Regions from separate parts of the Mesorhizobium sp. Root695 genome, predicted to be linked through region 1. Evidence: riboswitches for the same ligand, from Rfam matches in the RefSeq annotation. Region 1 holds a riboswitch; each other region holds the start of a gene.

Region 1 (7,580 bases):
GCCTGCCCATCAGGCCGCGGCCATAGATCGGCACCAGCCGCGACAGGTCCTTGTGGACGCCCGGGCAATGCAGGCACTCGTTGAAATTTTCCCAGAAAATCTTCCAGTTGCAGTTCATCACCTTGCGCAGCACGTGGCCGCTCACCAGCCTCTCCAGCGGCCAGTTGCCGAGATCGCCGGAGGCGGGATCGAAGGATGCCTGCGCCGAGCCGGCGGCGTCTTCCTGCAGATTGACGAAGACGAAACCGCGCCACACCGAGAGTGCTACGCGATAAAGCGGATGGTCGGCTTTGTCGAAGCCTTCGGGCAGCGATTTCGACGGCACGCGCACGAGATCGCCGCGCAACGAGTAGGACCAGGCGTGGTAGGGGCAGGTGATCAGCCGCGCCTTCAGCCGGCCTTCGCTTTCCTGGCAGAGCTGCGAGCCGCGATGGCGGCAGGTGTTGTGGAAGGCACGCAACTCGCCGGTCTCGTCTCGCAGCACGACGATGTCCTGCGTGCCGATGCGGAATCTGCGGAAAGCCAAGGGTTGGGCTAGGTCGGCCTCGCGGCAGACGAGCAGCCAGCTTCTGTACCAGATAGCGTCGAGATCTTTTTGATAGCTGCCTGCATCCCAATAGGCCGATGACGGCAGCGTCGGCTCGGCCCTGGTCAGGCCGTTGTAGGGATCGCGCTCGCTGGCAATGGGCTGCATGGCTGGCTTCCTGTGAAGATGTCAGCCGACACCCGGTCAGGAAAATTGTCAATTGCGGCACCGGCGGGTCTCGGCTGGTACGACGCATTTGCGATGGTTGTCGGCGGAATTTGGTTTGCCGGACGCGAGGATTCTGCCTATAGTCGCCAATGTCGTCGGTTCCATTTTGGAGCCAAGAGGGAATGCGGTGAGGGCGAGTTTCGCCCGATGCCGAGGCTGCCCCCGCAACTGTATGCGGTAGTCCTCTCCATATGCCACTGAAGATCTTTTCTTCGGGAAGGTGGGGAAGGGCGCTGATCCGCGAGCCAGGAGACCTGCCGGCGACAGGAAACTGACTTCGATGCCCTCGGGTGGAGGGCGAAAGGACAAGATATGACTGCCGCTTCCATCTCCCTCGGCACCTCCGTCTCCTCGCAGTCGCGCTTCATGCAGCTCGCTCTTGCTGCGTTTCTCGGCATTTTCGTAATGGGCTTTGTCGGCTTCTCGCATATCGATGCGGTCCACAATGCAGCTCACGACTATCGCCATTCGATGGCGTTTCCCTGCCACTGACCAGGATCTGACATCATGAACCTGTTTCGCAACGTCGTGTTCATCGCGGCGATCGCGGGGCTCGTGGCCGGCGTCGTTCTCGCCTGCATGCAGGCCTATGCAACAGTGCCGCTGATCCTGAAGGCGGAAGTCTACGAACAGGCCGGCGGCGGCCATGGCCATGACCATGCCGCGGTACCGGCCGCAACGGGTACCACCGCCATGAGCACTGCGGCCCCGGCCGAAGCGACTGCTCCGGCGGAAGACGAGGGTTGGGCGCCGGCAGACGGTTTCGAGCGTTTCGCCTTCAGCGTGCTTGCCAATATCGTCACTGGCATCGGCTTCGCCTTGATCCTGGTCGCGGTTTCCGAATTCGCCGGCGGCATCGGCAATTGGCGCCAGGGCGTGTTCTGGGGGCTGGCCGGCTTTGCCGTGTTCACCCTGGCGCCGGGCCTCGGCCTTCCACCTGAACTGCCGGCCATGCCGGCTGCCGATCTGACCGAGCGCCAGATCTGGTGGTGGGCAACGGTGGCGGCGACCGCGATCGGCCTTGGCATGATCGCCTTCCGCAAGTCGCTGCCGCTGGCGATCCTGGCCGTGGCCTTGATCGTCGCGCCGCATATTGTCGGCGCGCCGCAGCCCGGCAGTTACGAGACGGCGATTCCGGAAGGGTTGCATCACCAGTTCGTGGTGGCGGTGACGGTGACCAATCTGGTGTTCTGGCTGGTGCTCGGGGCGGTCGTTGGCGTGGTGCGTGGCCGCTTGACGGGCACCGCGACCAACCTGCGCGACAGCTTTGCCTGACAAGGGATTGACCTTCCTCATCGGCGGTGCGCGCTCCGGCAAGAGCGCGCATGCCGAAACCCTGGCGACGGGTTTGCCGCCGCCATGGACTTATATCGCTACCGCGCAAGCCTATGATGACGAGATGGGTGAACGCATCGCGTTGCACCGGTCGCGGCGCGGCGAAGGCTGGACGACCATCGATGCACCGCTCGATCTCGCCGGCGCGCTTGCAGCCTTGCCGGACGATCAGCCGGTGGTTGTCGACTGCCTGACCCTGTGGCTGACCAACCATATGCTGGCCGAACACGACCTCGAGCTTGAATGCCATCGGCTGGCGGACGTGCTGTCGCGGCCGCGTGGTCCCTGGTTCGTGGTATCCAATGAAGTCGGACAGGGTATCGTGCCCGACAATGCACTCGCCCGCCGGTTTCGTGATGCCGCGGGCCGACTCAACCAGCAGGTCGCTGCTGTCGCCGATACAGTGCTGCTGATGGTGGCGGGGCTGCCGCTCAAGGTGAAATGACATGACCGACATCGACGATCAGGAAGAAGAACGCCACCGCGCCAAGATGGCCAAGCGCAAGGCGGTGCAAGATGCCGAAGTGGCGAGCAAGACGGTCGAGAAGGGGCTGCTGATCGTCAACACCGGCCCGGGCAAGGGCAAGACCACAGCCGCCTTTGGCCTGGCGCTGCGGATGCTCGGCTATGGCAAGCGCGTCGGCGTCGTCCAGTTCATCAAGGGCAAGTGGCACACCGGCGAGAAGGACGCCTTCGCCGCCTTCGGCGACCGCGTCGTCTGGCACGCGATGGGCGAGGGGTTCACCTGGGAGACACAGGACCTGAAGCGTGACATCGCAGCCGCCGAAGCCGCGTGGACCAAGGTGCTTGAGCTTATGGCCGATCCGTCGATCAGCCTGCTGGTGCTCGACGAACTGAACATTGCGCTGCGCTACGATTATCTCGATCTCGACAAGGTGGTTGCAGCGTTGAAGGCCCGGCGCGAGGGCCTGCACGTCGTCGTCACCGGCCGCAACGCCAAGCCGGCGCTGGTCGAGGCCGCCGACCTCGTCACCGAGATGGGCGCGACCAAGCACCATTTTTCCGCGGGCGTGAAGGCCCAGCAAGGGATCGAGTTCTAAGAGCTTCTACCCGCCCACAAAAAGGGAGGGTAAGATCAGGCCACAATGAAAATAACCGCGACCAACCCAAACAGCGCGATCAGCAATGTGTCGGCGACGCGATAGAGTTTCAGCGCCTGCCTGATGTCGACGCTGTCGGCTTCGCGCCGCCCACCTTCGCCCATGAAGACGTCGTCGACCAGCACGCCGCCGTAGAAGCGCGGCCCGGCGAGGGCGAGGCCGAGCGCACCGGCCATTGCCGCTTCCGGCCAGCCGGCATTGGGCGACCGGTGTTTTTTCGCGTCGCGCCACACCGCGTGCCAGGCATTGCGCGAATCGGCGCCCCTGACCAGGAAAGCCGCCAGCACGATCAGCAGCGCCGTCAGCCGCGATGGCGGCAGGTTGATCCAATCGTCGAAGCGCGCCGCCGCCCAGCCGAAGGCCTCGTGGCGAGGAGTGCGGTGGCCGATCATCGAATCGGCGGTGTTGGCTGCCTTGTAGGCAGCGCCGCCGGCCAGCCCGCCAACGCCGGTCCAGAAGGCGGGGGCGACGATGCCGTCGGAAAAATTCTCGGCCAGGCTCTCGATCGCCGCGCGGCAGACACCGGCCCTGTCCAGGGTTTCGGGATCGCGGCCGACGATTCGCGAGACAGCCACGCGGCCCAAAGCAAGGCCACCGGTGTCGAGTGCGTCGGCCACCGCCTCGACATGCTCGTAAAGGCTCTTCTGCGACAGAAGCGACGTCGCCAGAAGGGCAGTGATGATCAGGCCCATTGGAACGAACCAGAGCAGGATCTGCACGCCGAGGCCGATTATCGCCGGCACCAGCACGATGACCAGCAGCGCCTGGACACCACGCTTGCGACGCAGCGCGTCGGGATCAGTGGCGTGGTTGAGCCTGCGGTCAAGAAAGGATATCAGCCTGCCGAACCACGTCACCGGATGGCCGATGGCGCGAAACAGCCAGTCGGGGTAACCGAGGGCGAATTCGACGGCCAATGACAGGAAAGCGATCAGGACTGACATGAAGCTTCTTGAAGGAGCGGTGGACCATGGTGGAAGTCTTGGCCGGGCGTGGGCGCTTTTCCCCAACGCTTCGCGGCCTTTCGTCGACCTCTCGACCGGTATCAATCCGCACTCCTATCCGCTTTTCGACCTGCCCGCTACCACCCTGTCGCGGCTGCCGGAAGCCGCGCGCACGCGTGACCTGATAGAGATCGCGGCCAGCACCTATGGCGCGCCGTCGCCAGCCAACGTCGCGGCGGCTCCGGGCACTCAGATCCTGTTGCCGCGCGTCGCATCGCTGATCGCGCCCGGCAAGGCGCTGGTGCTGGGGCCGACCTATGCCGAACATGCCCGCGCAGCAGTGATCGCCGGGCACGAGGTGACCGAGGTCCGCGACTTCGCGGCCCTGGCCGACGCCGACCTTGCCATCATCGTCAACCCGAACAATCCGGATGGCCGCATCATCGAGCGCGACCGTCTGCTGGCGCTGGCTGCCGGTCTGCGCGCCAAGGGCGGGCTGCTGGTCGTCGATGAGGCGTTCATGGATGTCGGGCCGCGCGAGCACAGCCTCGCGGGCGATGTCGGCCAGGGCGGCATCGTCGTGCTGCGCTCGTTCGGCAAGTTCTTTGGTCTGGCTGGTTTGCGGCTGGGGTTTGCACTTTCCGATGCAGCGACAGTCGAACGGCTGGAAGCGCAATTCGGGCCCTGGGCCGTCGCCGGCCCGGCGCTTGAGTACGGCATCCTCGCGCTTGCCGACATCGGCTGGCAGGACGCGATGCGAGCATCCCTTACGAAAGCATCGGCGCGGCTCGATGCGCTGTTCGGCCGCTTCGGCGTTCTCGTCGCGGGCGGTACCCCATTGTTCCGCTATCTCCGCTTGGCCGATGCCGCCGATCTGTTTTCCGCACTTGGTGAGCACGGTATCCTGCTTCGCCATTTTGCCGACCGGCCACATGTCCTGCGCGCCGGCCTACCGGGGAGTGAACTGGAATGGCAGCGGCTCGAATCCGCTCTTGTCGGATGGGCGGCGCGGCGCGAGGATAAATCAAAGGGTTCAAAACAATGATCCATGTCTGCTCGCTGGCAAAGATCGAGGAAACGGTGGCCAGGACCGGCGCCGATCGCATGCTGTCGCTGCTCGCCGCCGGCACGGAGGTGGTGCGGCCGGCCTCGATCATCAGGGAGAACCATCTGCATCTGGTCATGCACGACATTGCGGTGGCGCAGGATGGCATGACGATGCCAGGCGAGGATCATGTGCGCGACCTGCTCGATTTCGCGCGCCGATGGGACCGGGCAAATCCGATGGTCGTGCATTGCTATGCCGGCATAAGCCGCTCGACCGCTTCGGCCTATATCATCGCCGCCGCACTGGCGCCGAAGCGTGACGAGGCCGAACTGGCGCGGACGCTGCGGGCGCTGTCGCCCTCGGCGACACCCAATCCGCGATTGATCGCCGTGGCCGACGCGTTGCTTGATCGCAACGGCCGCATGATCGAGGCGATCGAATCGATCGGGCGCGGCGCGGATGCCTTTGAAGGCACGCCGTTCGCGCTTAGGATAGACGGTTAGCTACTTCAGCCAGTCGGCGAGCTTCGCCTTGCGCACATCCCGCAGCAGGCTGATGAAGCCGTCAGCCTGATGTTCCGATGTCAGCCGGCCTTTTTCCGCCGTCGCGATGCTCGCATCGCCGACCACACCGTTCGGGTTGAGGTCGCTGGCGATCCAGGCAAAAGCGTGGGTGCCGGTGTGACGCAGCAGCGAGAATTCCTTTTCGGCCTTGGCGACATTGGAAATGAAATTGTCGGCCTTGCCCATGTCGACAAGATCGGGCCGGAAATGCAGCATCAGCGAGGTCTCGACATCGCCGCCATGGATGCCGTGGCGGTCCTCGAGCTCGGTGTACATGCCGGCCGGGCGGCCGAAGCGCTGCCAGCTGGTCTTAACCGCCAGCATGTTTTCACGCACGCGCAGTTCGCGTGTGACGATGCCCATGATCTCCTCGTTGCCGCCGTGCGAATTGACGACAATCAGCTTGCGCACGCCGGCGCGCGCGATCGACAGGCCAAGTTCGGTCCAGGCTTCGACCAGCGTCGTTGCCGGCAGGGTGAGGGTGCCCGGCGCGTGCAGATGCTCGTTCGACTTGCCCACCGCCTGGACCGGCAGGATGCGGATGTCGAGATCGTCGGGCAGACGGGCGATCACCGTGTCGAGCATCCCGTTCATGATCGAGGCGTCGGTCGAAACCGGCAGATGCGGCCCATGCTGCTCGATCGCCGCCACCGGCAGCACGGCGATGGTCGCCTCCGGGTCGATCGAGGCGTATTCGGTGGTCCGGTAGTCGCCCCACCACACACGTTTTTTCGCAACAGTCATGTCATGCCTCTTCAATGAACGGGCAGACCTAGCGCGGCAAGCGCGGCCTGTCGATCACCCGGCCGCGATCGCCTCTACCTCGACCTTGAATTCGGGCCGGGCAAATCCCGAGACGATCATCAGCGTCGAGGCTGGCGCGGGGCTCGAAAACAGCCGGTCGCGGACGTCCATGTAGGGCCGCAGATGCGCGCGGTCGGTGACATAGGCATTGATGCGGACGATGTCATGCAGACCCAGCCCGGCTTCGCCGAGCACCGCTTCGATGTTGCGGAAGCAGAGTTCTGCCTGCGCGCCGGCGTCTTCGGGTATCTGGTCGTCCGCGGTGATGGCGACCTGACCCGAGCACAGCACAAGTCGCTTGCCGGGCGGCACCTCGACGCCGTGGCTGTAGCGGGCAAAGGGCGGCTTGATCAACTTGGGGGTGAGGAATTTGAACATGGCATTCTCCGGTTTGGCGCCAGCCTAAGGCCTGACCCATTGCACCTTCAAGATGGCGGTGCATGTTGCCCGAGCGATTGTGGACAGGCGTTCAAAAAATAGGCACGATGCCTTCCGTACAGCATGACCCGTCCGCCCTTGGCAGTGCAATGTCGTTCAAGCGGGCGGTCCCGGCGCAAGGCGCCGGTGGCATGTGTCTTGCTTCTTGAATCTTTGGTGTCGAGCCTGGCGCGTGGCGCGCCGGAGCAAACAAAGGGTGGTGTCGATGTACGGAAAACAGAAGATCTCGGTGGCGGTTGTGGCCTTGCTTGCAGCCAGCACGCTGGGTGCGGCTGCGAATGAAAAAGTCACCTTTGGCACCAACTGGTTGGCCGAACCGGAACATGGCGGATATTACCAGGCCGTGGCGGACGGCACCTACGCCGCCTGCGGCCTCGACGTCACCATCATGCAGGGCGGCCCGCAGGTCAGCGGCCGGCCGATGCTGCTTGCCGGCAAGATCGATTTCTACATGGGCGGCAATCTGCTGTCAGCTTTCGATGCCGTCCAGCAAGGCATTCCAATGCGCGTCGTGGCGGCGGATTTCCAGAAGGACCCGCAGGTCATCATGTCCCATCCCGGCGAGGGGCTCGA
Region 2 (7,580 bases), on a different contig from region 1:
TCGACATCGCCATAGAGCAGGTCCATCGAGGCGGCGGGGTGGTTCTTGTCGAGATGGACGCAGCTTTCCGTCAGCGCCAGCGTCTTGATGCCGTGCGGGGCAAGCGTGTCGGGTGTCACCTCGCCGCCCGGCTTCATGCCGTAATACCAGCCGGCGAAGAAGAAATCGGGCTCGACCGCGACGAGGTTTTCGAGCGTCGGGTATTTCGGCGCCAATTCCGGGATCGAGCCCTGCTCGGCCTTGAATTCGGGACCGATCTTGTACCATCCGGTGATGCCGGTCAGGCCGACGATCGATGGCTGCAGTTTCAGCGCGAAGGCCATCTCGGCCATGTTGAGATCATGGATGACGGCGCGCTTCGGCGGTGCGTCAAACGTCAGCGGCTTGCCGCAACTGTCGACCGTGACCGGGAAGGCGAAGGCCGTGGGGGTCAGCAGCGAGAAGGCAAGCGAAAAGGCTAGGCGTTTCAAGAATTTGCTCCTATGTGAATGGGATTGGGTCGAATACGGAACGGTTTCAATCAGGATGGCGGCGAGCCACGGTTTGGAACTTCGAACACCGTCAGTTCGCGGTCTTCGGTCGGATGGCGCAGACGCAGAACATCGATGCCGAAAATCTCGCGGATCAATTGTTGGGTCAGCGCTTCGCGCGGCGCGGCCAGCGCTTGCAGACGGGCCTGGTTCATCACCGCCACCCTGGTGGCGAACGGCGCGACCAGGGCCAGATCGTGCAGCACCGCGATCACGGTCATGCTGAAGCCGGCCACGAGTTCGAGCAGTTCGCCGCGGGCGCGCGGGTCGAGATGGTTGGTCGGCTCGTCGAGGAACAGGATCTTTGGCTGCTGGGCGATGGCGCGCGCCAGTTGGGCGCGCTGGCGCTCGCCGCCCGACAATGAGCCTATGGTGCGCCCAAGCAGCGGCAGCAGGCCGGTCCGGCGCAGCGCATCGACGACAATGTCGCGTTCCTCGCTCCTGCGCCGCAGCCCGGCGTGCGGGACGCGGCCAAGCTCGACATAGTCGATCACCGCCAGCCGTGGATCGGGCTGGTCGGTCTGGCCGACCACGGCGATGTGCAGTGCCCGCTCGGCAGCGGAAATCCTGTCCAGCCGACGCCCGGCTAGCTTCACCTCGCCGGAACTTGGCCGTAACATGCCCGACAGCATGCGCAGCAGCGTCGTCTTGCCGGCGCCGTTGGGGCCAATGATGGCGAGGCGGTCGCCAGCGGCCACCGACAGGCTGACCGCCTGGACCAGATCCCGCCCATTCGCCATGGCGCAGAGGTCACGTGCTTCGAGAAGCGCTACAGTCATCGGCTGCTGCCCGCCGGATTGCCCGAACCGGGGATGCGGGCAAGCGTCTTGCCGGCCAATCCCGCCGGGCGCTGACCGGAACTGCACGAGCCGTCGGCCAGCGAGGCGTAGAGTTTGGCGAATCGCACGAGGTCGCCGACATCGGCTCGCGCGTCGATGGAGCCGAAGAGATAGGCAGCCTTGCCTTGCGCCTGGAAGGCGACCGTCAGCGGCCGCGAGCAGCCCGCCATGCAGGCCACGCCTTCGACCGCGACGCCGCTCGCCACGGCTGGTTCATGTTGGGCCGAAAGTCGGGAGCGCAAATCGGTACAAAGGTCGTTCCCGGACCTGACGCCGGTCACATGGTCACGGCAAAGCGTGCACACGATGATGCGATGGATGGGATCGATGGAGCCGTCCAACTTTCCGTCACTTTCCAAAACTGGCGACGGAAGGAAGCTGGCGAACCGGCCGACAAGACCGAGATTCGCGTTTCCTCCCGGCACACCCCGTCCGGTCAACTCATGCTGATGGCAGGTCTCCTGGCTCGCGGGTCGTTGCGCCATCCTGCCTTCCCAGCCTTGCCGGCCAGTGGCATTCGCGGATTTTGCTCGCCGCTTACAGTTGCGGGGGCAGCCACGGCCTCGACCCCTGGGATCTCACCGTGTTCCCTTTTCACCCCTCGCCTTTTGACTCGGGGACCATCACGAAATCACAGTAGATTTCCCCCAAACGCATCGCAACGCATTTCTGCGGGTTGAGTTTGCCAAGCCGGCAATGGGTATGATCGATGGCTGGACGGAAACAAGCAACACCTTTGATTGTTATGTAATAACATATTGCTATGAATATGACCCGACTCTGTCAACCCCTTTCCACGCAAAGGCGATGGCCTATCGTTTCGGTTTTGCGCGGAGCGCAATTTCGATCAAACTGACCTCATCGGGAAACATCACCATGATCCTGCCACGTGTGAATCGAGCCATTTTAAAAGGAGCCCCATGAACCCGACCGAGAAAGCGCTGTGGTTCGTCGAGAGCCATCTGCCGGAGGCGATCTCGCTCGACGATGTCGCGCAAAGCAGCGGCGTGTCGCGTTTTCATGTGACGCGGGCTTTCGGGGCTGCAACCGGTCGCTCGGTGATGGGCTACATGCGCTCGCGCCGCTTGACCGAGGCGGCGCGCAAGCTGGCCGGCGGAGCGCCCGATATCCTCAGCGTCGCGCTCGATGCCGGCTACAACTCGCATGAGGCGTTCACCCGTGCCTTCCGCGATCAGTTCGGCACCACGCCGGAACTGGTGCGCGCGCAAGGCACACTCGACAAGCTCGACCTCGTGGAGCCGATCCTGATGGACCAGTCCTTTCTTGCCAACCTCGAACCGCCGCGTTTCGAGACCAGCCGGCCGTTCCTCATCGCCGGTCTCGGCGAACGCTACAGCTGCGAAACCAGCGCAGCCATTCCGATGCAATGGCAGCGCTTCGGCCCCTATATCGGCAACATTCCGGGCGAGACAGGCGACGTTGCCTATGGCGTCTGCGTCAACGGCGACGATGCCGGCAATTTCGACTACATTGCCGGCGTCGAAGTGTCGGACTTTTCCGACCTGCCCAAGGAATTCAGCCGGGTGCGCGTGCCGGCACAGAAATATGCGGTCTTCGCCCACCGCGAACACATCTCGACCATCCGCCGGACGGTAAACACCATCTGGAACAAATGGCTGCCGGCCTCCGGCCATGAGATTTCAGATGCGCCGGAATTCGAACGCTACGGTCCCGAATTCGACCCGCGCAGCGGCAATGGCGGGCTGGAAATCTGGATACCGGTGAAGGGGTAGACGATCACGCCATCGGCAGCGCCGGCCAGCGATCAGTGACCTTTCCGCCGGCAAACACCGCGATCGATCCGAATTGCTGCAGCACGGCCTCGCTCTGCGTCGGGCGCAAGAAGGCGTAGTCGCCTGGCCTTGCGGGCGCATCGGCCGGCAAGCCCATGAATTGCTGGTTGGAGGACAGGCCGAGCAAGCCGTTCGTCGTCATGCCTTGGGGGAACACCGGCTCGGCCATCCACTTGCCGCCATAGAGGTAGCAGCCCTTGCGGGGAAACCGGCCGATCGCCTGCAGCGCGCGGGTGACAGCCGGCGGGCCGGGCAGCATTGGCTCGACCACTTTCAGCATCGGCGTCGCGATAAAGGCCGCCGGCTGGAAGCCTTCGAGACCTGATGTATCGAAGTCGCTGGGCAGCACGAAGGCCGATCCCATCGACACTTCATTGGCGACACCGCCATGATGAAGCAGCGCGGTCTTGCTGCCGCCGATGTTCAGGATGCGGCGCTGGTCGGCCCCGAGACAAGCGACGAACGCCGTGGCCTGCGCCGACGCCTTTGCCAGGGCTTTCGTCGGCCCGCCGAACAGACCAGGAATGAGCGGCGCATGCGCCTCGTAGGCCATGACCCCTTCGCAATGCAGCCATTTGTGAGCATGGAGCGCGCTCAATGCCCTCGACAAGGTTTCGGGATCAGCAAACCCGCCGCGATGCAGCCCGACGTCGATCTCGAAAGCAATGCGCAGTTCGATGTCGAGTTCGGCAGCGAGCGCGCCGTACTCCGCCAGTCTCTCCTCGCTGTCGATCAGCCAGCAGACACGCGACCAGTCGGCGTCGGCTTTCACCAGCGCCGCCCTTGCCGCGTCGACCGGTATCGGCTTGCCATACAGAAGATCGGCATCCGGAAACGTCTTCAGCACCGCCTCGCTGATCGGCGGATGGAAGGTCATGACGTGATTGGTGCCAAGCGCCTTGCCGATATGCGCAAGCAGCGGCAGACAGGCGAGTGATTTGTCGACCAGCCGCACGGCAAGGCCGGGATCCAGTCTCCCCTTCACCAGAGCGATGTTGCTGTCCAGCCGGTCGCGATCGAGCAGCAGGCAGGGCTGGAAGATGCCGGCTTCCTTCAGCGCATCCGACAGGGTGGAAAAATAGGCGTTCATGTCTCGATGCCGAACAGGTCGGCCATGTAGGGCGAGACGAAGCGGTTTTCCGGATCGATGTCGCGGCGCACCGCCATGGCGTCGTCCCAGCGCGGGTAGAGCTTTTTCAGATCCGCCGCTTTCAGGCTGTGCATCTTGCCCCAATGCGGCCTGCCGCCATACCTGCGGAAGATCGGCTCGGCCGCCCGCATGAACGGCAGCGGATCGTTCGCCGCGTCATGGTGGATGGCGATCGAGCAGGTTAGCCTGTTGTAGAAGGGCGAGAGCCAGAATTGATCCGGTGCGACCGAGCGCACCTCCATCGGGAAATAGACCTCGGGAAAACGCTTCTCGGTCAGTTCGATGATCTCGGCCAGCGCCTTCGGTCCCTCCTCGAACGGCAGATGATATTCCATCTCGTTGAATTTGGTCTGGCGGTCACTGGCATAGACGTTGAGCCAGTCCTGCACATAGTCCTCGGCCGGCACTTTCGCGACGGCGCCCAGGATCAGTCGGCGGCGCAGCGATGGCAGCCAGGCAAGCGCGGTGCGCAGCCTGCGCAGCGTCCTCAAACCCGCCTCGTCTTGCTCCGGCGGGCGCGCGGTGGGTGCTGCGTCGCTGAGGTCGCTGGCTATGAACTGTGCATAGCCGGAAAACGGAATGTAGTAGAATTCGGCCGAGCGATGCGCGGCCATCATCATCTCGAAATCGCGCAGCATGTCGGCGATCGGCAGCACCCATTTGCGGCGACGCAGCCGGTAGGTCGCGATGTTGTTCAACGTCACTTCGCTGAGCACGCCGAAGGCGCCGAGCGCGACGCCGATGGCGTGGATCATGTCCTGATCCCCCGCCCGCTTGAAGTCGCGGACCTTGCCAAGCCCGTCGACGATCCGCACCGTCTCCAGCTGCGTGTGATAAGCGCCGAGTGTCGGTCCCGAGCCGTGCGTGGCGGTACCCAGCGCGCCGCCGATCGCCTGGCGGTCAATGTCGCCCATGTTGGGCAGGCCCTGGCCAATGCCCTGCAGGATGTGCATCAGCGGACCGAGCCGGGTCCCTGCCCGCACCCGCGCCTGATGTTTTTCGGCATCGTGCGAAACCAGCCCTTCCAGTCTTTCCAGGGACAGGATCGTGCCCTGCGATTTCACCAGCGGCGTGAAGGAATGACCGGCGCCAACGACGCGGACCGGGCCGGGTGCGGTACGAATGAGATCACCCAGTTCGCCGGCATCGCCGGGGCTGGCGATCAGCCGCGGTTCGGCAGTGACAAAGCCCGACCAGTTGCTCCAGCTGTTCGACATGGCGCCCCCAGTTCAGGCAACAGCGCGGCGACGCCGCGACACGAGAATGAACAGACCGAGCAGCGCCACGCTGGCTACGGTACTGGCGGCAGCAAATTCCGGCACCGGCCGGTAATCCTTGCCATCGATCAGCAGTGACGCCGCGATCGGCCCGATCGCCAGGCCGAACAGCTGGGCCGCCGGCACCAGCAGCACGGCGGTGCGCGTCTCGTCGGCGGTGATCGCCAGCCGGATCTGGTAGGGCACGATGAACAAGAGGATGAAGCCCATGACCAGAGCTGCGATCCAGAATGTGGTGAGGCCAGGTCCACCGGCCAGAACCAGGGAGCAGGCAAGCGCCACGACACCGATCGTGGCGATGGCAGCGCGATAATCGATGCGCGCCTCGAACACGGTGGCCGTCATTGCGCCCAGGACCTGCACGGCGAGGCTGGCCGAGACGATCAGGCCGACGGTGCGGCCATCGATGCCGTATTGTGCGCCAAGCGGCTCCAGAAAGGCCCAGACCGCGCCGAAGAACATGAAGTAGCAGAAGACCGACAGCAGCGCGGTGAGGGAAGGAACCGTCAGCACATTGGCCAGATTCTCGTCCTTGGGCAGGTCGGCATAGTCAACGGGTACGGTGAAGGCGACCGCCAGCGACGCCACGCAGACGACGGCAAGAACGATGAAGCCGCCTGCCGACCCGGCGGCCGGAATGACATAAAGCGCCAGCATCAGGGCAAGCGCGCATTGCGCCAGCGTCTGCATGGTGACGAAAAGGCCGCCGATGCGCTCGGCGCGCCGCGAACGGGCGATCAGTTCGGTGGCGACCGCGACCAGACCGCCTTCGGCGAGCCCGGCCAGGGCGCGGGCCGCAATCAGCGTGTTGGCGCTTGCGGCATGGGCCGTCCACACATTGGCCAGCGCCAGCAGCAACAGAAGGGCGGCGCTTTTCCAGCGCATGTTGTGTGCCGAGAGCAGCATCGCCACGACAGCTGAACCGATGGCAATGGCGATCATCTCGGCTGTGGCGACCAGCGCCAGTTCATCGCCGCTGACATGGCCCTCGGTGTAAAGGGCCCCGAGCAGCACGGGCTGCAGCCCGAGAATGAGCAGGCCGACCGAACCGATCCACAGGGCCGCGGCTAGCTGCCTGCCGGTCGGATTGCCGACCAGCCAGTCGCCATTGCCTGCGTGGCCGGTATCTGTCGAAGCCAAAGGCGCCTCCCAACGTCCTTGCCGTGCGGCAAAAAAGCTGACAACCTGTCAGCATTTCAGAAGCTGATACTTGATCATATTTCTTGTCAACCGGAATTTGAAAAACCCGTGCGAAAGATCGGTGCATGACGGACGTGAAGAGAATGGCGACCGAGCCCAGGCGCAGGCCCAAGCAGGAACGCAGCCGCGAGCGCATCGATGCGATCCTGTCGACGACCATGCGGCTGATCGGCGAGAAAGGCATCGACGCCGTCACCATGAAGGAGGTCGGCATGCTGGCGGGCGGGCCGATCGCCACCGTCTACCATTATTTTCCCAACAAATCGGCGATCCTGGCGATGCTCTATGAGCGGTTTTCAGAGGTCAGCCGCGCAAGGCTGACGGCGATCATCACCGACATCCGCGAAGCGAAGGACGTGATCGTGGCCGCCGACCGGCTGCTTGACGACTATCTCAGCCGCGTCGCCGGCGATCCGGCCATCCAGGATCTGCAGAACGCCATCCAGGCCGACAAGGCGCTCAAGAACCTCGACATCGCCGAAACCCGACACCAAGCCAAAATGTTCTGCGACCACGTCATCGCCCTGATCGAGCCTCAGAAGCGCGAGCAGTTCGAACGCACGGTTCTCCTGATCTTCCAGCTCGCCGGCGGTGTGGTGCGCCTGGCGCTTGCCGAGGGCGAAGCGGAAAGCCGCCGGACCATCGAAGATTATCGTTCGATCATTCACACGCAGCTGCGGTTGTTTCTGTAAGCCTCGATCCGTAGAAAAATTTCACACTCCCGGTCGGTGCCACGCGCCTTGACTCTGGCAGGCCGCCAGCCTATTTCA
Region 3 (7,580 bases), on a different contig from region 1:
CGGTCGGCGTCATTTCCGAGTTGGTCAACGATGACGGCACCGTCAAGCGCGGTCCGCAGGTGCAGGCTTTCGCCGAGGAGCATGGCCTGAAGCAGATCTCGGTCGCCGACCTCATTGCCTACCGGCAGCGCAAGGAAACACTGGTCGAGCGCGTCGCCTGCTCCGAAATCGACACGCTCGGCGGCAAGGCGCAGGTCTTCACCTACACGCTGCCCTGGGACTCCATGCATCACGTCGCCATCGTCTTCGGCGACATCCGCGACGGCGAGGACGTGCCGGTGCGTCTGCATTCCGAGGATGTGGTGACGGATGTCTTCGGCACCAGCCACCGGCTCGACGGCATCATGAAGTCGATGGGCGAGCGCAGGCGTGGCGTCATCGTCTATCTGCGCGAAGGCTCCGTCGGCGTCGCCCATCAGGAGCGCAAGCGGCCGACGAGCGGCGACCGTGAGGATCATGAAGAGGCCCGCCGCCGCGAAAACGAGTGGCGCGAGATCGGGCTCGGCGCGCAGATACTCAAGGATCTCGGCATTTCCTCGATCAACCTGATCGCCTCGCGCGAACGCCACTATGTCGGCCTCGAAGGTTTTGGCATCCATATCGCCAAGACCGAGATACTCTAGGTATGTCGATATTCAGGTGAGGCCGGCCTGACCCGAATCTCAACATACCCCGGCTATCACTCGGCCGGGATTGCCGCTTCGCATCCATCCAGTTCGCATTCGTGAGTGGCAAGGCTGCGCTGGCCAAGCAGCACGGTGGCCAGGGCGATTGTACCTGAAGCCACCGAGACCCAGAACCCGTTCTGGGCGCCGAACGCATCCACCACGGCACCAGCGGCGAAGGAGCCGAGCGCCATGCCGATGCCGATGCCGGTCATGACCCAGGTGATGCCTTCGGTCAGCATCGCCTCCGGCACGTGCCGCTCGATCAGGCCGAAGGCGGTGATGAAGGTCGGCGAGATCGCCACACCGCTGATGAACACGGTCAGCGCCAGCAGTGGCACGGTGTCGGCGGTGAGCGGCGGCAGCGTGCCGAGCGCGACGAGGGCGACTGCGATGGCCAGCTGGCGTTGCAGCGGCGCCTTCAGGCTGAGCGCGCCGACGACGAGGCCGAGCACGAACGATCCCAGCGCATAAACGCCGATGACGAGGCTCGCGGCGCCCGGCTGGCCGAGTTCCTTGGTGATTGCCACCGTGCTCACTTCCGTCGTCGCGAAGGTCGCGCCGATGAAGATCAGGGCAAAGGTGATGATCTGCACCGGCCTGAGCCGGATTGCCGAGCCGCTCGAGACATGATTGACCGGCCGCACTTGCGGTTCGGTCGAACGCTGCAGGATGAAGGCTGTCGAGCCAAGGGCGAGGAATAGCGTGCTGACTAGGACACCAGCTTCCGGGAACAGGGCGGCACTCAAACCCACCGAAAGCGACGCACCGGCAATATAGACCAGCTCGTCCGCAGCCGACTCGAAGGCGAAGGCGGTGTTCATCTGCGGCCGCCCGCGGAAAATCTCGGTCCAGCGCGCACGCACCATTGCCGGCATGCTGGGCATGGCGGCGGCCAGAAACGCCGACACGAACAACGTCCATACCGGCCAGTCCTGATTGGCCGCCGCTATCAGGACGGCGAAAGCCAGCACGGAAATGATGGTGGTCGGCACCACGATCCGTGTCTGACCCAGGCGATCCACCAGTCTCGATATCTGCGGCGCGACGAAAGCGTTGGCCAGCGCGTATGTCGCGGAGACGGCGCCAGCTAGCCAGTATTCACCACGCGTCTGCGACAGCATCGCCACGATGCCGATTGGGGCCATGGCGATCGGCAGGCGCGCGATGAACCCGGCGGCTGCAAAGCCCTTTGCTCCCGGGGCACGAAAGATTTCCGAATAGGGATTTTGCATGGTCAGGCTCCTCGACAAAGGACGATTCGACAATTACATACGAAGCGTATGATTGTTAGATAGAGCATACGTCGTGTATGTCAATTGGCATACGCGACGTATGTGGATAAGGCCAGAGCCATGCACAGACCCCGCAAGGAGATGATTGCCGAGACGCGCGCCAAGCTGATCGCGGCGGCCCGCCATGCTTTCGGCACGATCGGCTACGCCGAAGCCTCGATGGATGATTTCACCGCCTCGGCCGGGTTGACGCGCGGCGCGCTCTATCATCATTTTGGCGACAAGAAGGGATTGCTGCAGGCAGTCATCGCCGAAATCGACGGCGAGATGGCGGCGCGCGTGAACGAAGTGGCGGCAAGAGCACCGACCCGCTGGCAGCGTTTCGTCGACGAATGCACGACCTATATCGAGATGGCGCTGGAGCCGGAAATCCAGCGCATCATGTTCCGCGATGGCCCGGCGGTTCTGGGGGATCCCGCGCAATGGCCGAATGCCAATGCGTGCATCGCTTCAATGACCGGCCATCTGACGACGCTGCAGGAGGAGGGGGTTGTCGTCTCCAGACTCGACCCCGAGACGGCCTCGCGGCTGATCAACGGGGCGAGCAGTCAGGCGGCGCAACGGATCGCCAATTCGAACGACCCCGAAGCGACGTCGGAAAAGGTGGTGACGGCGTTCAAGCAACTGCTCGAAGGCCTGCTCAAGAAGCCGGGTCCGCAATCGAGCTGAACTCCCATCGGTGGCCCGGCGCCACGGCCGGCAATTGACAATCGCCGGGTTGAGTTCATCCTCTGCTACCATCTCTGAGGGGAGATTCGGGGCATGTGGGATTTCGATATCGGCAAGTCGGTGTCCATCATGATGCGGACCTGGCCGTTCATTGTCTTTCGCATGATCGTCTATTTCGGCATCACGCTGGCCTATATCATGGCGACCGGCACCGGCGCCTCCGTCGGCTACGGCGTCGGCCATATCTCCACCGATCCCGACGGGCCGCTGTCCTTTGCCCTGTGGGGCGGCGTGGTCGGCTTCGGCATTGTCTCGATCGCCGTCTACTGGATCCGCGAATACATCCTTTATGTCGTCAAGGCCGGTCACATCGCCGTCATGGTCCATCTGATCGACGGCCGCGACATTCCCGGTGGCCAGGACCAGATTGCCTACGCCAAGGACATCGTGACCCAGCGTTTTGCCGAGGCCAACATCCTTTTCGTCGTCGACCAGCTGGTCAAGGGAGCCATCCGCGCCATCACAGGCCTGCTCGGCGGCATCGCCGCCTTCCTGCCGATTCCGGGCCTGAGCGGCCTGGTCTCCTTCATCAACACGGTGATCCGCCTGTCGCTGACCTATGTCGACGAGATCATCCTCGGCTACAACATCCGCATCAATTCAGCCTCGCCGTTCGAGACGGCGCGCCAAGGCGTCGTGCTTTATGCCCAGAACGGCAAGGTCATGGTCAAGAACGCCGTCTGGCTGGCGGTCATCATGTGGGGCGTGTCCTTCGTCATCTTCCTGCTGATGCTGGCGCCCGCCGGCGCCATTCTCTTCCTGATGCCTGGCCAACTCGCCGGTTGGGCCTTCGTGCTCGCTATCGTCTTCGCCTGGGCCTTCAAGGCGGCGTTCATCGAGCCTTTCGCCATCGCCTGCCTGATGCAGGTCTATTTCAAGACCATCGCGGGCCAGGTGCCAGATCCGGCCTGGGACGCCCGGCTGGCCGAGGCGTCGTCGAAGTTCAGGGAGCTCAAGGACAAGGCGCTGGCCTCCTTCGGCGGCTCGCGCTGGGGCACGGCCGGCGCGACACGCTGATCCGGTGCGGCATCGACAGCGTTGAGACGCGCCACGGTTGACTTCAGCGGCACCTCACCTTGGCCGCAAAAAATCTCGCTCATGATCAACTCCGACAGCGGCAGCCGGCGTCCCCAGCCATGCGTTTCGAGATCCGGTCTTGGCGCGAACTCGGAAACACGGCCGACGCAGAGATAGGCGACCGGCGTCACATGATCGGGAATCGACAGCAGGCTTTTCAGCGCCTGCGCCTCGATGATGCTGACCCAACCGACACCGACGCCTTCGGCGCGCGCCGCCAGCCAGAAATTCTGCACCGCGCAGACCGTGCTGTAGAGGTCCATCTCAGGATTGTGCAAGCGGCCCAGCGGCGAGCCCTTCGAACGCTGCCGGTCGCAGGTGATGCAGATGTTGAGCGCGCTTTCGCAGATGCCTTCCAGCTTGAGCTTGCGGTAGAGCGCCTGGCGCTCTTCCTCAATGGCGGGCAGTTCCTGCTCGCGCGCAGCCAGGAAAAGATCGCGCACCTTTTCCCGCCGCCCGGCATCGCGAATGACGATGAAGTTCCAAGGCTGCATGAAGCCGACCGACGGCGCATGATGAGCGGCAAGCAGCAGCCGCGCCAGCACCTCATCGTCGAGCGCGGTGGGCAGGAAATGGCTGCGCACGTCACGCCGCGTGAACATGGCGCGATAGACCGCATCGCGCGCTTTCTTGTCAAACCCATCGTCAATGGCAGTGGTCATGTGCTCCGGCATCGCTTGTCCCCTTGCGATTGCAATCGATGTCGTCCGCCTGACCATGCGGATGACGATGCCTGCCAGGCCGGTCTTCTGGCTCGGGATCAACCCGCGTCCGGTGCCTTCCCGTCATCGACAGTGGCATTTACCGGCGCGGTCCCCCTTACAGCGTTGGGCACGCCACGGAATTCAACCGTGTTCCCGATTCTCCCGCTTGCGGCGGGCACCAGGCAGTGCCGGGGACCTTACGCTGAAGCGCTGAGGACGCCAATGCCCGCAGCCACACGAATGGCGCAGGCGTGATTTTCCCCAGTCATCGGCCGCCTGCGCATGGCCTTTGTCGATCCGGGTCACTAGATTGGGACGATGGCCACTCGTCTCTACACCCATCCGATCTTCCTCGAGCACCTCACGCCGCCCGGCCATCCCGAGCGGCCGGACCGCTTGCGCGCCATTGAGCGCGTGCTCGAAGACGAAGCCTTTGCCGGGCTCGATCGCGTCCAGGCACCGGAAGGCGACGAGGCCACCATCCTCTATGCGCATCCCGCCGATTTCGTCGCCCGCGTTCGCGCCGCCATTCCCGACGAAGGGATCGCGCGCATCGACGCCGACACGTCAGTCAGCCCGAAGAGCTGGCAGGCGGCGATCACCGCGATCGGTGCCGCCAACGCCGCCGTTGACGACGTCTTTTCAGGCCGCGCCGACAACGTCTTCGTCGCCGCCCGGCCGCCCGGCCACCATGCCGAAAAGACCACGGCCATGGGCTTCTGCCTGTTCAACACAGCGGCGGTCGCGGCGCGTTATGCGCAGAAGAAACACGGTGTCGAGCGCGTTGCCGTCGTCGACTGGGACGTGCATCACGGCAACGGCACGCAGGATATTTTCTGGGACGATCCGTCGGTGCTCTATTGCTCGACGCACCAGATGCCGCTTTACCCCGGCACCGGGGCAAAAAGCGAAACCGGCGCCGGCAACATCGTCAACGCGCCGCTGGCGCCGCAGACCGGCAGTGAGGTTTTTCGCGATGCCTTCCTGTCGCGCGTGCTGCCGGCGCTCGATAATTTCGCGCCCGACCTGATCATCATTTCGGCCGGGTTCGACGCGCACCACCGCGACCCGCTGGCCGAGATCAACCTGACCGAGGATGATTTCGACTGGGCGACCGGCCAGCTGATGCAGAGCGCCGCGCGCCACAGCGGCAACCGGCTCGTCAGTCTGCTTGAGGGTGGCTACGATCTGCAGGGATTGGCATTTTCGGTCGCCGCCCATGTCGGGCGGCTGATGAAAGGATGAATGATGGCTGGTGAGACCAACGAAGACGTCAAGGCGATGAGCTTCGAACAGGCACTCGACGCGCTGGAGAAGATCGTCGATGATCTGGAGCGTGGCGACGTGCCGCTCGACCAGTCGATCAGGATCTATGAGCGCGGCGAGGCGCTGAAGGCACATTGCGACCGGCTGCTGAAGGCCGCCGAGGACAAGGTCGAGAAGATCAGGCTGTCGCGTGACGGCAAGCCGGTTGGAACGGAGCCGCTCGATGCGGACTGAGGCACGCAGCCGTCTCACGGACACGATCATGATTGAGGATAGAACTCGTCTCGATTGAAAACGCTCCAGGACAAGAGGAGATACGGAAGCGATGTGCAGAAACATCAAGACCCTGTTCAATTTTGACCCGCCCGCAACCAACGACGAAGTCCGCGACGCGGCACTTCAGTTTGTCCGCAAGCTGAGCGGAACGACGCGGCCCTCGAAGCAGAACCAGCATGCTTTCGACCACGCGGTCGAAGCCATTGCCGCATCGGCGCGCGAACTGCTCGATTCCATGGAAACCCATCAGCATCCGCGCAATCGCGAAGAGGTGGCGGCCAAACTGCGGGCAAAGGCGGCGATCCGCTTTGCCTGACGCGGCCAAGCAGGCATTGCCCGCTGACAAGGAGATCTCGTGAGCTTCTTTCCCGGAAACGACCCACAGGCCGGCGATGCCTTCGCCAGCGACCAGATCGAATTGATGGTCATCCCCAACGCCAAGGATATTGGCGGTTTCCAGGTGCGCCGCGCACTGCCGACCGCCAAGAGGCGGCTGGTCGGACCCTTCATCTTCTTCGACCGCATGGGTCCGGCGATCCTGCGGGCCGGCCAGGCACTGGATGTCCGTCCCCATCCGCATATCGGTCTGTCGACCGTCACCTATCTGTTCGACGGCAAGATCCGGCATCGCGATTCACTCGGCACCGAAATGGTCATCCAGCCCGGCGACGTGAATTTGATGACCGCTGGCCGCGGCATCGTCCATTCCGAGCGCACGCCGGAGGAACTGCGCGGCACGCCGATGTCGATCTCCGGCCTGCAGACATGGCTGGCCTTGCCGGACGGCAAGGAAGAAGTGGCGCCGGTGTTCGAGAACACCGCAGCGCTACGGCTGCCCGAGATCGACGCAGAGGGCGTCAGCGGACGCGTCGTCATTGGTGATTTCCAGGGATTGCGGTCTCCGGTCAGGGCTGACTCCGACACGCTCTATGCCGACTTGCGCCTGACGCCCGGCGCCAGCGTGAAAATCCCGGCCGATGCAGAAGAACGCGCCATCTACACGCTGGAAGGCGAGGTCTCGATATCAGGCGACGTCTTTCCGGCCGAACGGCTGCTGGTGTTTCGGCCCGGTGACGAGATCGTCGTATCGTCGCTGATCGGCGCGCATTTCATGCTGTTTGGCGGCGCCTCGCTCGGCTCACAGCGCTACATCTGGTGGAATTTCGTCTCGTCATCCAAGGAACGCATCGAGCAGGCCAAGCAGGAATGGAAGACGGGCCGTTTCGATATCGTTCCCGGAGATGAGGAAGAGTTTATTCCGCTGCCGGAAAGCTAATGCATGTCGCCCAAAAGTGGCCCCGGTTTTGGGAGAACGACATGCATAAGAACAAAGGCCACAGCCTGATCCGCGTCACTGATGCGCATTTACTTTCGCCGGCCGGCGGCCTATTTCGCCCATCAACCGAAAGCCTGACACCCGTGAACGCAACGCCGCATACGCCTCTTCTCGACAAGGTCCGTATCCCGGCCGACCTGCGCACGCTTGCCGAGAGCGACCTGCCGCAACTGGCATTCGAGCTTCGCGCCGAGCTGATCGACGCCGTCTCCCGCACCGGCGGCCACCTTGG
Region 4 (7,580 bases), on a different contig from region 1:
TCGCGCTCCGGGTCGCGGCCATAGGAAAGGCTGCCCGGCCTGATGCGGCGCAATGCAAGCATGTCGTCGAGCATGGCAAGGACAAAGCCTGCCTCACGAACCCGGGCGATCCAGTCGATCATCTCGCCGCGGCCGCCGGGTGGGTCGATGATGGGACCGACGGTCTGCACCACCTCCTGGCGGATCATCATCGTCGTGCGCGACCAGCCCGCCACACTGGCCGCCTCGGGCAAATCGGGCCTGTCACCGCGAAACGTCCGCCAGTGCGTAAAAACGCCCGCTGTTGCGGGATGACGGTTGAGATAGCCCAGCTGCTTTTCGATCTTGTCCGCCAGCCACAGGTCGTCGGCATCGAGCGTCGCGACGAACGGAGTCGAGAGTGCGGCAAAACCCTTGGTTGTGGCGCTTCCGGGCCCCGCATTCTCTTGCCGCAGCACCGTTACCGGCAGGTTCATCGCGTCGATCACGGCAGCCGTATCGTCGGTCGAACCGTCATCGACCACGACGATAGCCTCCGCCTTTACCGTCTGGGCCAGAACGGAGTTCAGGGCCGCGCCTATGGTGGCGGCCGCGTTCAAAGCCGGAATGACGACGCCGTAGCCTGCCATTACGGGAATCGCCACTGCGCGAGATCCTTGACGTCGAAGATTCCCTCCACTGGGCGCAAGCTGGGGTCGGCCCTGCGACGCTTCATCGACTTGTGAATGGCGCGCATGAACTCGCGAAAGGGCACATCGGCTTCCTTGGTCATGTTGCCGGGATGACGCCGGTAATAGAGAGCCACCGTATCGGGCATAACGTATTTTGCTTGGCTCTCAAAGATACGCAACAGATAGTCGGTGTCCTCGGCCTGTTTGAAATCCTCGTCGAAGCCACCGGTGCGCTCGATGAGGTCTCGCGCAAAGATTCCGGCTGACAGGTGGATCCCTCGGACGGTGATGGAGTGGCTGTCGGCGGCTGGTTCCAGCGTCTCGCCATCTATCTTGTCCACCAGCGTCATGCGCGAATAGGTCAGGTCGAGGCCGGGATCCTCTTCGAAGCAGGCGAGATCCGCCGTGAAGCGCCCCATCGGGGAGATGTCGTCCGAATCGAGAAACGACACCAGGCGCGTCTGCGGTAGCAACTGTTTCAGCCCGGCATTGCGCGCCTTGGTGACGCCCATGTTGGATTGCCGGAACAGGCGGATGCAGGGGGTCTCGCGCATCATCGAGCGCACGGCCTCCACTGAGCCGTCGGTCGAGCCGTCATCGATGACGATAATGTCGAGATCGGCGGCATCACGCTGCCGCACGAGCGAGCGCAATGCAGAAACCACATAGCGCTCGCGATTGTAGACAGGCATTATCACGCTCAGTTTCACGAAGCGCCCCGCGCGAGAAAGTCCGCAATCGTGCCGGCTATCTCCTGTGGCTGCGTTCCCAGCGACAGACGGTAGCATGGCAGCAGGCGGGTCAGGTCGCTGAAGAAGCGAAAGCCGCTTTCCCGCTCGCCCGGCATCTGCGCTATCCCGGACGGCGCCAAGGCAATCATGGCATCCCTGCGCGATACCGGCATGATCGAACTTGCCCCGCCCCCGCCGATATGTGGCACCACCAGCGCAACGATGTCCAGAGTTGCAGGCACCGGCTGAGGCGCAATATCGGCAATGTGAAAAGTATGTTTGCCTTGCCAGTTGAGCGGACCATGGGCCGGCAGCCGGTGCGTGAGTCCAAGCCGAGAAAACCCTTGGGGATCCTGCTTGAGCGTCGAAAACAGCGGGCTGGCACTCACGCCGTTGGCGAGATCGATCAGCACATAATCGTCGCCGACGCTGTCCAGCCCATTGAGGAGGCCGGCAGCGACGGTCCCGGATTTCCCAGCGCCGCCCGCGCCGGCCAGCAGAACGCCCTTGCCATTGGCGCCGAGCGTGCCGGCATGGGCAAGGCGCATGCCGCGCGCCGCATACTCCCAGTGCAGGAAGGCCCGCAGCGGCGCTCCCGGCTCCCACGGTGGAAAGGCGTCAGTCGAGGCCATCAATTGCACGCCAACGCGACGTTGCGGATCGTAGAACTGCCAGAAGTCGAGATCGTGAAAATGGTGGCCACGCAACCCGGTCTCGGCGAGCCGCTTGGCAAAGCCGTGCTCGGTGAAATGCGCGTCGCCCCACTTGGCCGGCTCGGGGATGCCGGGGATGCCTGGATGAACAATGAAAATGCGGCAACTGGACGTTTCAGGTTGATCGTCCCTGGTCTCGACCAAAGCATGGCCGAGTGCATCCGCCAGCACGCCGGGGCCGAGATGCGCGGTAAGCTCCAGCCGGGGCAGGCGGATCTTGCGCACGACTGGATTGTACGCGGCCGCGCGTTCAGCGGCGGCGATGAGATGCCGGGCGTAATCCGGCAAGGTTTCGAGAGTGACGCGCGACATGGCCAAGTCCAGCGCCCTTCTATCGCGGTGCAACCGGCGGCTCGTCAGGATGCCTGTTTGACCGCCGGCCAGCCAACCGGCTCCTCGACTTCATGGATAGGATCCACGATGATCAGGTCGGCGAGGTCGTCGTGGACATTCACGGTGAGCGGCTCGCTCGTGGCGGCAAGCTCGGCAAGCAATTCGTCAGGCAGCGGCTGCGGCGGCGCATCCAGGCCAACCAGCAGCCCCAGCTCGAGCAATTGCGATACGAAGCCTTCGAGTTCAGCCGGGCCAATCGTCGAGGCGCCAGCGGTCAGCCCGATCAGAGCCTGGGCATCGACGCCGGACGATAGCGCCTGCCAGATCCTGCTGCCCGAATCGGAAAATCCGAAGTACTTCCCGCTCGAAAGATCGAGCACGACGGCTTCGCCGTCGAAGGATTCAAAGACAATGTCCTTGCTCGAAATCGCGTATACATCGGTATGACGCATTGCTCTTGACCCCCATAGCTGCGCGAGCAATCGTCGGTCGGCGCGGTCGCTCAGCTCATAAGGCCTGTAAACACTCGATTCTTTCTTGGCAAGCCAACGCGCGCGGCGGCTCCAAGCGGATCACGCCTCGATTTCGAGCGCCGAAAGCGGTTTTGAGCAACAGGCGAGGATAAAACCGTCGTCGATTTCGTGATCGAGGATACCACCATTGTGGCTCATCTCGACGTTGCCCGCGACCTTCCTCACCTTGCAGGTGCCGCACAGGCCGAACTCGCATGCGGCGGGAATCCGCACGCCCGAGGCCCGTGCCGTCTGCAGCACCGTCTGGCCGGCGACGCATTCGGCGTCGACATCCGAAAGCGCGAAACGGATCGGCGTCGCGGCTTCGGCGACAATGGCGGCACCGTTTTCAGCCGGCGACGCGAATGGCGCCGGGATTTCTTCCACGACAGGCGCCGCAAAGCTCTCCTGATGATATTTCGTCATGTCGAAGCCGGCTGAGTCCAGCATGCCGCGCACGGCGCGCATGAAGGGATCGGGGCCGCAGCAGAAGATTTCGCGCTCGCGGAAATCGGGCGCCAGCAGTGGCAGCCGGATCGCGTCGATGCGGCCCATATGGCCGAACCAGCCCTCGCGGCTCGACCGCTCCTCGATCATGAAGCCGAGCGACAGGCCGGGCATACGGCTGCCGAGCAGTTCGAGTTCCTTGCGGAAAATGATCTCTTCCGGGCGGCGTGCGCAGTTGACGAAGCCGACATCGGTCCATGGCGCGCAGTCATTCAGCCAGCGCAGCATCGACATCATCGGTGTCACGCCGGAGCCTGCCGAAATGAACAGATACTTGGCCGCCGGGTGGCTGTGCAGCGAAAAATCACCGGTCGGCCCATAGGCCTTGACGTGCGACCCGGGCGTCAGATGATCGAACATCCAGCGCGTGCCGATGCTGCCGGCCTGCGCCTTCACTGTCACCGCGATCGAGAACGGCCGCGATGGCGAGGACGACAGCGTGTAGGTGCGCATCAGCGGCCCGTCGGCGGTCGGCAGTTCCAGCGTCACGAACTGGCCGGGCTTGTAGCGGAACCAGGTCTGGTTGTCGGAGCGGAAGGTGAAGGTCTTAACGTCAGGCGCTTCGTCGCTGACGCCGATCACTTCCAGCACCTGCAGCCTGTCGTTCCACGGCGTCATCTGGTCGAGATGGCGATAGAGGCCAAGATCCGTCATCGCATTCATCCTCTTGTCCCTTTTGTTTTGTGCATGTCCCAAAACCGCTGCGCACTTTTGGGCGACATGCGCTAGGCGACGCTGCGCAGGGTCGGCCGCTCGCCTTCGGCAAGGCGCGGACCGATGAACGACGCGTACCATTCGACGAACTGGATCACGCCACCCTCATGCAGCTCCGAATAGGGGCCGGGCTCATAGGCGGGCGACAGGATGCCGAAGGCGTTTTCCTCGACGATGCGGCGGTCCTGGTCGTTGGTCTCGGTCCAGACATGGGTGAGGTCTTCGATGGTGTAATCGATGCCCTCGACCGCATCCTTGTGCACCAGCCATTTGGTCGTCACCGCCGTTTCCGTGGCGCTGATCGGCAGCACCCGGAACGTCACCGCGTGGTCGATGAGGATGTGGTTCCAGGTCGTCGGATAGTGATAGTGCATCAAGGTGCCGATCCGGTCGGCGGAGACGGTGTCGGAAAGGTTCTTCTTGACCGCCAGCTTGCCGGTCATGGTGTAGCTGACGGCATCGCGCAGCAGTGGCGCGCGGGTGGCGCGATACTGTCCGGCCGGATCGATGCGGAATTTGCTCGGCAGGCCGGCGGCCTCGCATTTGGCCCAATGCGCGACCATCTCGGGGTCGCTATCGGCGCCGTTGACGCCGGTCACGGTCGGCGCCTCGGGGAAGGTCTTGCACAGTTCGGGATGATTGGCGGCGCAGTGGTAGCACTCGCGGTTGTTTTCCCAGACCAGCTTCCAGTTGCCTTTCTCGATGATCGTGCTCTCGAAGGCGATCTTTGCTTCGCGCAACCGGTGCGGCAAAAGATAAGGTTCGATCATCGCCCGCATCGGCGCGAAATCCGCCGGCTCCTTGGCCAGGCAGATGAAGATGTAGCCGCCGACGTTTTCGCAGGCGACCGGCTTCAGGCCGAACTGGCTCTTGTCGAAACCGTCGGCCATCTGGCGGGCAAACAGCAGGCGGCCGTCGAGCTCATAGGTCCATTGGTGATAGGGGCAGACGAGCTTTGCCGCCGTACCCTTCTCGGTGTTGCAGACGCGGCTGCCGCGATGCCGGCAGGAATTGTGGAAGGCGTTGATCTTGCCTTGCTGGTCGCGGACAAGAACGACCGGATAGTCGCCGATCTGCACTGTGATGTAGCTGCCCGGCTTCGGAAGCTCGCAATCGTGGCCGATGAACAGCCAGTCGCGATACCAGATCAGCTCCATGTCGAGCTTGAAGTAGTCTGGATCGGTGTAGAACGGCTGCTCTAGCGAAAAGCCTTGCCTGCGGCTGTTTAAGAGCCTCAGCATGTCGTTGCGAATATCCATGTCCTGTCCTCGCTTTAAGGACTGAACTGGTGGTGACGGAGGAAGGATTGGACGCAGGCCGGCGATGCGTCGGACATGCACGATCCACCTCTTGACCGCCCACCGCGATCAGTCGAGTCTAGAAATCTTGGGCTGGTTTCCGGGCTCTGGAGTTGTCCTTGCGGACCATCGCGACACCTTCCCAGGCAGTTGCCCAGTGGTCTCCCGTTGCGACTTGAACTCCACCACCGTTGCGGGGGCAGCGCCGGATTCTGACCGGCTTCCCAATTCTCCGCCCCGTCGTCACGAAGTGGCACCTGAGATGGTATGATCTAACCACGATCGCGGACGCGTCATCGGCATGAAAACGACATCGTATCCATGCGGCGCGACACGCACGCGAAACGCCCCGGTTGGCGATTGCCGCGCTGAAATCCTATCTCCGCGGCGGCCTTCCCATCTGCAATCTCCTCGAAACCGACCCCTGACCGAGGTCAAAAAGGGTTAACAGTTTCGAAAAGTGACTATTAGCGGTCACTAAAATCGAACCGAACGGTTCGTTTCTGTTGACGGTGCGTGCAGGACGGTGTGAACGCTGGGCCTACGAAACAGTTGGTGATATGACTGGCGGCTTTGGCTAACATATTGATAAATATATGGAAAAAGTATTGTGTAGAAGCCCTTGGCGCAATTTCAAGTGGCGGATTCATGGTCCACACGGAACAACTTCGTGATTGGAAAAGGCAGACCGGTCCTACCACATCGGGGCTGTCCGAACGACGCGATTTCCTCCCAAGACACGCCGCTATACGGACGGGAAAAATACTAAAAATACTGGAGTACATAAAATGAAAAAGATCATTCTCACTGCCGCCGCCCTTCTGGCCATTTCCGGCAGCGCCTTCGCTAATGGTAGCGACCACTATGGTTCGAACGCCCCGGCAGCCACTGCTGTCGACAGCTCGTACACCGCTTCGGTCAAGAAGTCGGAACCGGCTGCTCAGACGCCTGCCCAGGGTAGCGACCGTAACCTCTTCGGCAACCACTAACAGCCGAATCACCAGTTGACGGGGGGTATGCCTGCCGTCCTGGCGAAATCCAGAAATTCAGGAGACTTGAAATGAAGAAGATCATTCTTGCTACCGCAGCCGTTCTGGCCATTTCCGGCAGCGCCTTCGCCGCTAGCGACAACTATGGTTCGAACGGCGCCAATCAGCCTGCCGCGGCGGTCGACCAGTCGTACACGGCTTCCACCAAGACATCCGAACCGGTTGCCCAGACGGCCGCTCAGGGCAGCGATCGCAACCTCTTCGGTCGCTAACAACCAATTTCCCAGTTGACGGCGGGTATGCCTGCCGTCCTGGCGAAATCTAGAAATTCAGGAGACTAAAATGAACAAGATCCTTATTGCTGCCGCCGCCGTTCTGGCCATCACCGGCAGTGCCTTCGCCGGTAGCGACAACTTTGGCTCCAACGGCGCCAACCAGCCTGCCGTCACTTCGGTTGACACCGCGCACACGAGCTCGATCCGCAACAGCGGTGGCCTCGTCGAGAAGCTGCTCAATTCGTCGGGCGACGTACAGAAGTCCGCCCCTCAGGGCAGCGACCGGAACCTCTTCGGCCGCTAACAGCCGAAGCTGATCTTCAAAAGAAGAGCGGCGGGCCAAGCCCGCCGCTCTTTTTTGGCCGCCTTTGCTTCCGGCTTTTGCAGCGCAAAGGAATGCCCATCCGTATCGAAGATATGCAGGTCCTCGCCATTGGCGCTCAGCCGCAATGTCGAGCCGCGCTTGACCTCGACATTGCCGGGCAGCTTGGTCACCAGCGGCAGATCGGCGCGGCCGATGTCGATATAGACCAGCTGGACCTCGCCGAGCTGCTCGACATAATCGACCGTTCCCTCGAACAGATAGTCAGCGCCGCTGGAGATGATCAGATCCTCCGGCCGCACGCCGAAACTCACCGCGGTACCCTTCGCCGAAGCCGGCGTGGTGATCGGCACGGTTGCCTTGCGGCCGCCGACATGGCTGACGACGGTCGGGTTGCCGGTCTTGTCGATGGTCGCCGGCAGGATGTTCATGGCCGGCGAGCCGATGAACTGGGCAACGAACAGGTTGCCGGGTTTCTTGTAGAGGTCCATCGGCGTGCCGACCTGTTCGATATGGCCGTCCTTGAGCACCACGAT

Evidence for each region. A riboswitch is a leader RNA that binds a small molecule or an ion and turns the genes downstream of it on or off. The one in region 1 is predicted to bind cobalamin.
Region 2: linked by a shared signal. The riboswitch ahead of ASD99_RS15110 (DUF1636 family protein) and the one ahead of ASD99_RS05455 (CbtB domain-containing protein) in region 1 are both predicted to bind cobalamin.
Region 3: linked by a shared signal. The riboswitch ahead of bluB (5,6-dimethylbenzimidazole synthase) and the one ahead of ASD99_RS05455 (CbtB domain-containing protein) in region 1 are both predicted to bind cobalamin.
Region 4: linked by a shared signal. The riboswitch ahead of ASD99_RS01880 (aromatic ring-hydroxylating oxygenase subunit alpha) and the one ahead of ASD99_RS05455 (CbtB domain-containing protein) in region 1 are both predicted to bind cobalamin.

Annotation. Positions count from the first base shown of each region.
Region 1 covers NZ_LMHO01000003.1:273,070-280,649, forward strand. Annotated here, with positions in the region: gene ASD99_RS05450 (aromatic ring-hydroxylating oxygenase subunit alpha) at 1-694, opposite strand, end outside; cobalamin riboswitch at 834-1,031, shown strand; gene ASD99_RS05455 (CbtB domain-containing protein) at 1,067-1,246, shown strand; gene ASD99_RS05460 (CbtA family protein) at 1,262-2,029, shown strand; gene cobU (bifunctional adenosylcobinamide kinase/adenosylcobinamide-phosphate guanylyltransferase) at 2,022-2,534, shown strand; gene cobO (cob(I)yrinic acid a,c-diamide adenosyltransferase) at 2,536-3,150, shown strand; gene cbiB (adenosylcobinamide-phosphate synthase CbiB) at 3,186-4,154, opposite strand; gene cobD (threonine-phosphate decarboxylase CobD) at 4,153-5,199, shown strand; gene ASD99_RS05485 (tyrosine phosphatase family protein) at 5,196-5,705, shown strand; gene ASD99_RS05490 (creatininase family protein) at 5,706-6,509, opposite strand; gene ASD99_RS05495 (RidA family protein) at 6,564-6,947, opposite strand; gene ASD99_RS05500 (ABC transporter substrate-binding protein) at 7,213-7,580, shown strand, end outside.
Region 2 covers NZ_LMHO01000013.1:2,263-9,842, reverse strand. Annotated here, with positions in the region: gene ASD99_RS15120 (ABC transporter substrate-binding protein) at 1-470, opposite strand, end outside; gene ASD99_RS15115 (ABC transporter ATP-binding protein) at 521-1,309, opposite strand; gene ASD99_RS15110 (DUF1636 family protein) at 1,306-1,674, opposite strand; cobalamin riboswitch at 1,803-2,009, opposite strand; gene ASD99_RS15105 (AraC family transcriptional regulator) at 2,290-3,123, shown strand; gene ASD99_RS15100 (DSD1 family PLP-dependent enzyme) at 3,128-4,273, opposite strand; gene ASD99_RS15095 (D-arabinono-1,4-lactone oxidase) at 4,270-5,550, opposite strand; gene ASD99_RS15090 (MFS transporter) at 5,563-6,750, opposite strand; gene ASD99_RS15085 (TetR/AcrR family transcriptional regulator) at 6,876-7,502, shown strand.
Region 3 covers NZ_LMHO01000043.1:216,132-223,711, reverse strand. Annotated here, with positions in the region: gene ribB (3,4-dihydroxy-2-butanone-4-phosphate synthase) at 1-623, shown strand, start outside; gene ASD99_RS27695 (MFS transporter) at 680-1,900, opposite strand; gene ASD99_RS27690 (TetR/AcrR family transcriptional regulator) at 2,021-2,629, shown strand; gene ASD99_RS33715 (hypothetical protein) at 2,723-3,706, shown strand; partial or broken gene bluB (5,6-dimethylbenzimidazole synthase) at 3,781-4,440, opposite strand; cobalamin riboswitch at 4,488-4,668, opposite strand; gene ASD99_RS27680 (histone deacetylase family protein) at 4,789-5,715, shown strand; gene ASD99_RS27675 (exodeoxyribonuclease VII small subunit) at 5,719-5,970, shown strand; gene ASD99_RS27670 (DUF2277 domain-containing protein) at 6,062-6,328, shown strand; gene ASD99_RS27665 (pirin family protein) at 6,368-7,288, shown strand; gene dxs (1-deoxy-D-xylulose-5-phosphate synthase) at 7,432-7,580, shown strand, end outside.
Region 4 covers NZ_LMHO01000001.1:372,801-380,380, forward strand. Annotated here, with positions in the region: gene ASD99_RS01855 (glycosyltransferase family 2 protein) at 1-623, opposite strand, end outside; gene ASD99_RS01860 (glycosyltransferase family 2 protein) at 608-1,360, opposite strand; gene ASD99_RS01865 (hypothetical protein) at 1,357-2,406, opposite strand; gene ASD99_RS01870 (PqqD family peptide modification chaperone) at 2,451-2,879, opposite strand; gene ASD99_RS01875 (hybrid-cluster NAD(P)-dependent oxidoreductase) at 3,000-4,100, opposite strand; gene ASD99_RS01880 (aromatic ring-hydroxylating oxygenase subunit alpha) at 4,172-5,419, opposite strand; cobalamin riboswitch at 5,532-5,734, opposite strand; gene ASD99_RS01885 (DUF680 domain-containing protein) at 6,247-6,447, shown strand; gene ASD99_RS01890 (DUF680 domain-containing protein) at 6,519-6,719, shown strand; gene ASD99_RS01895 (DUF680 domain-containing protein) at 6,790-7,026, shown strand; partial or broken gene ASD99_RS01900 (ABC transporter ATP-binding protein) at 7,083-7,580, opposite strand, start outside.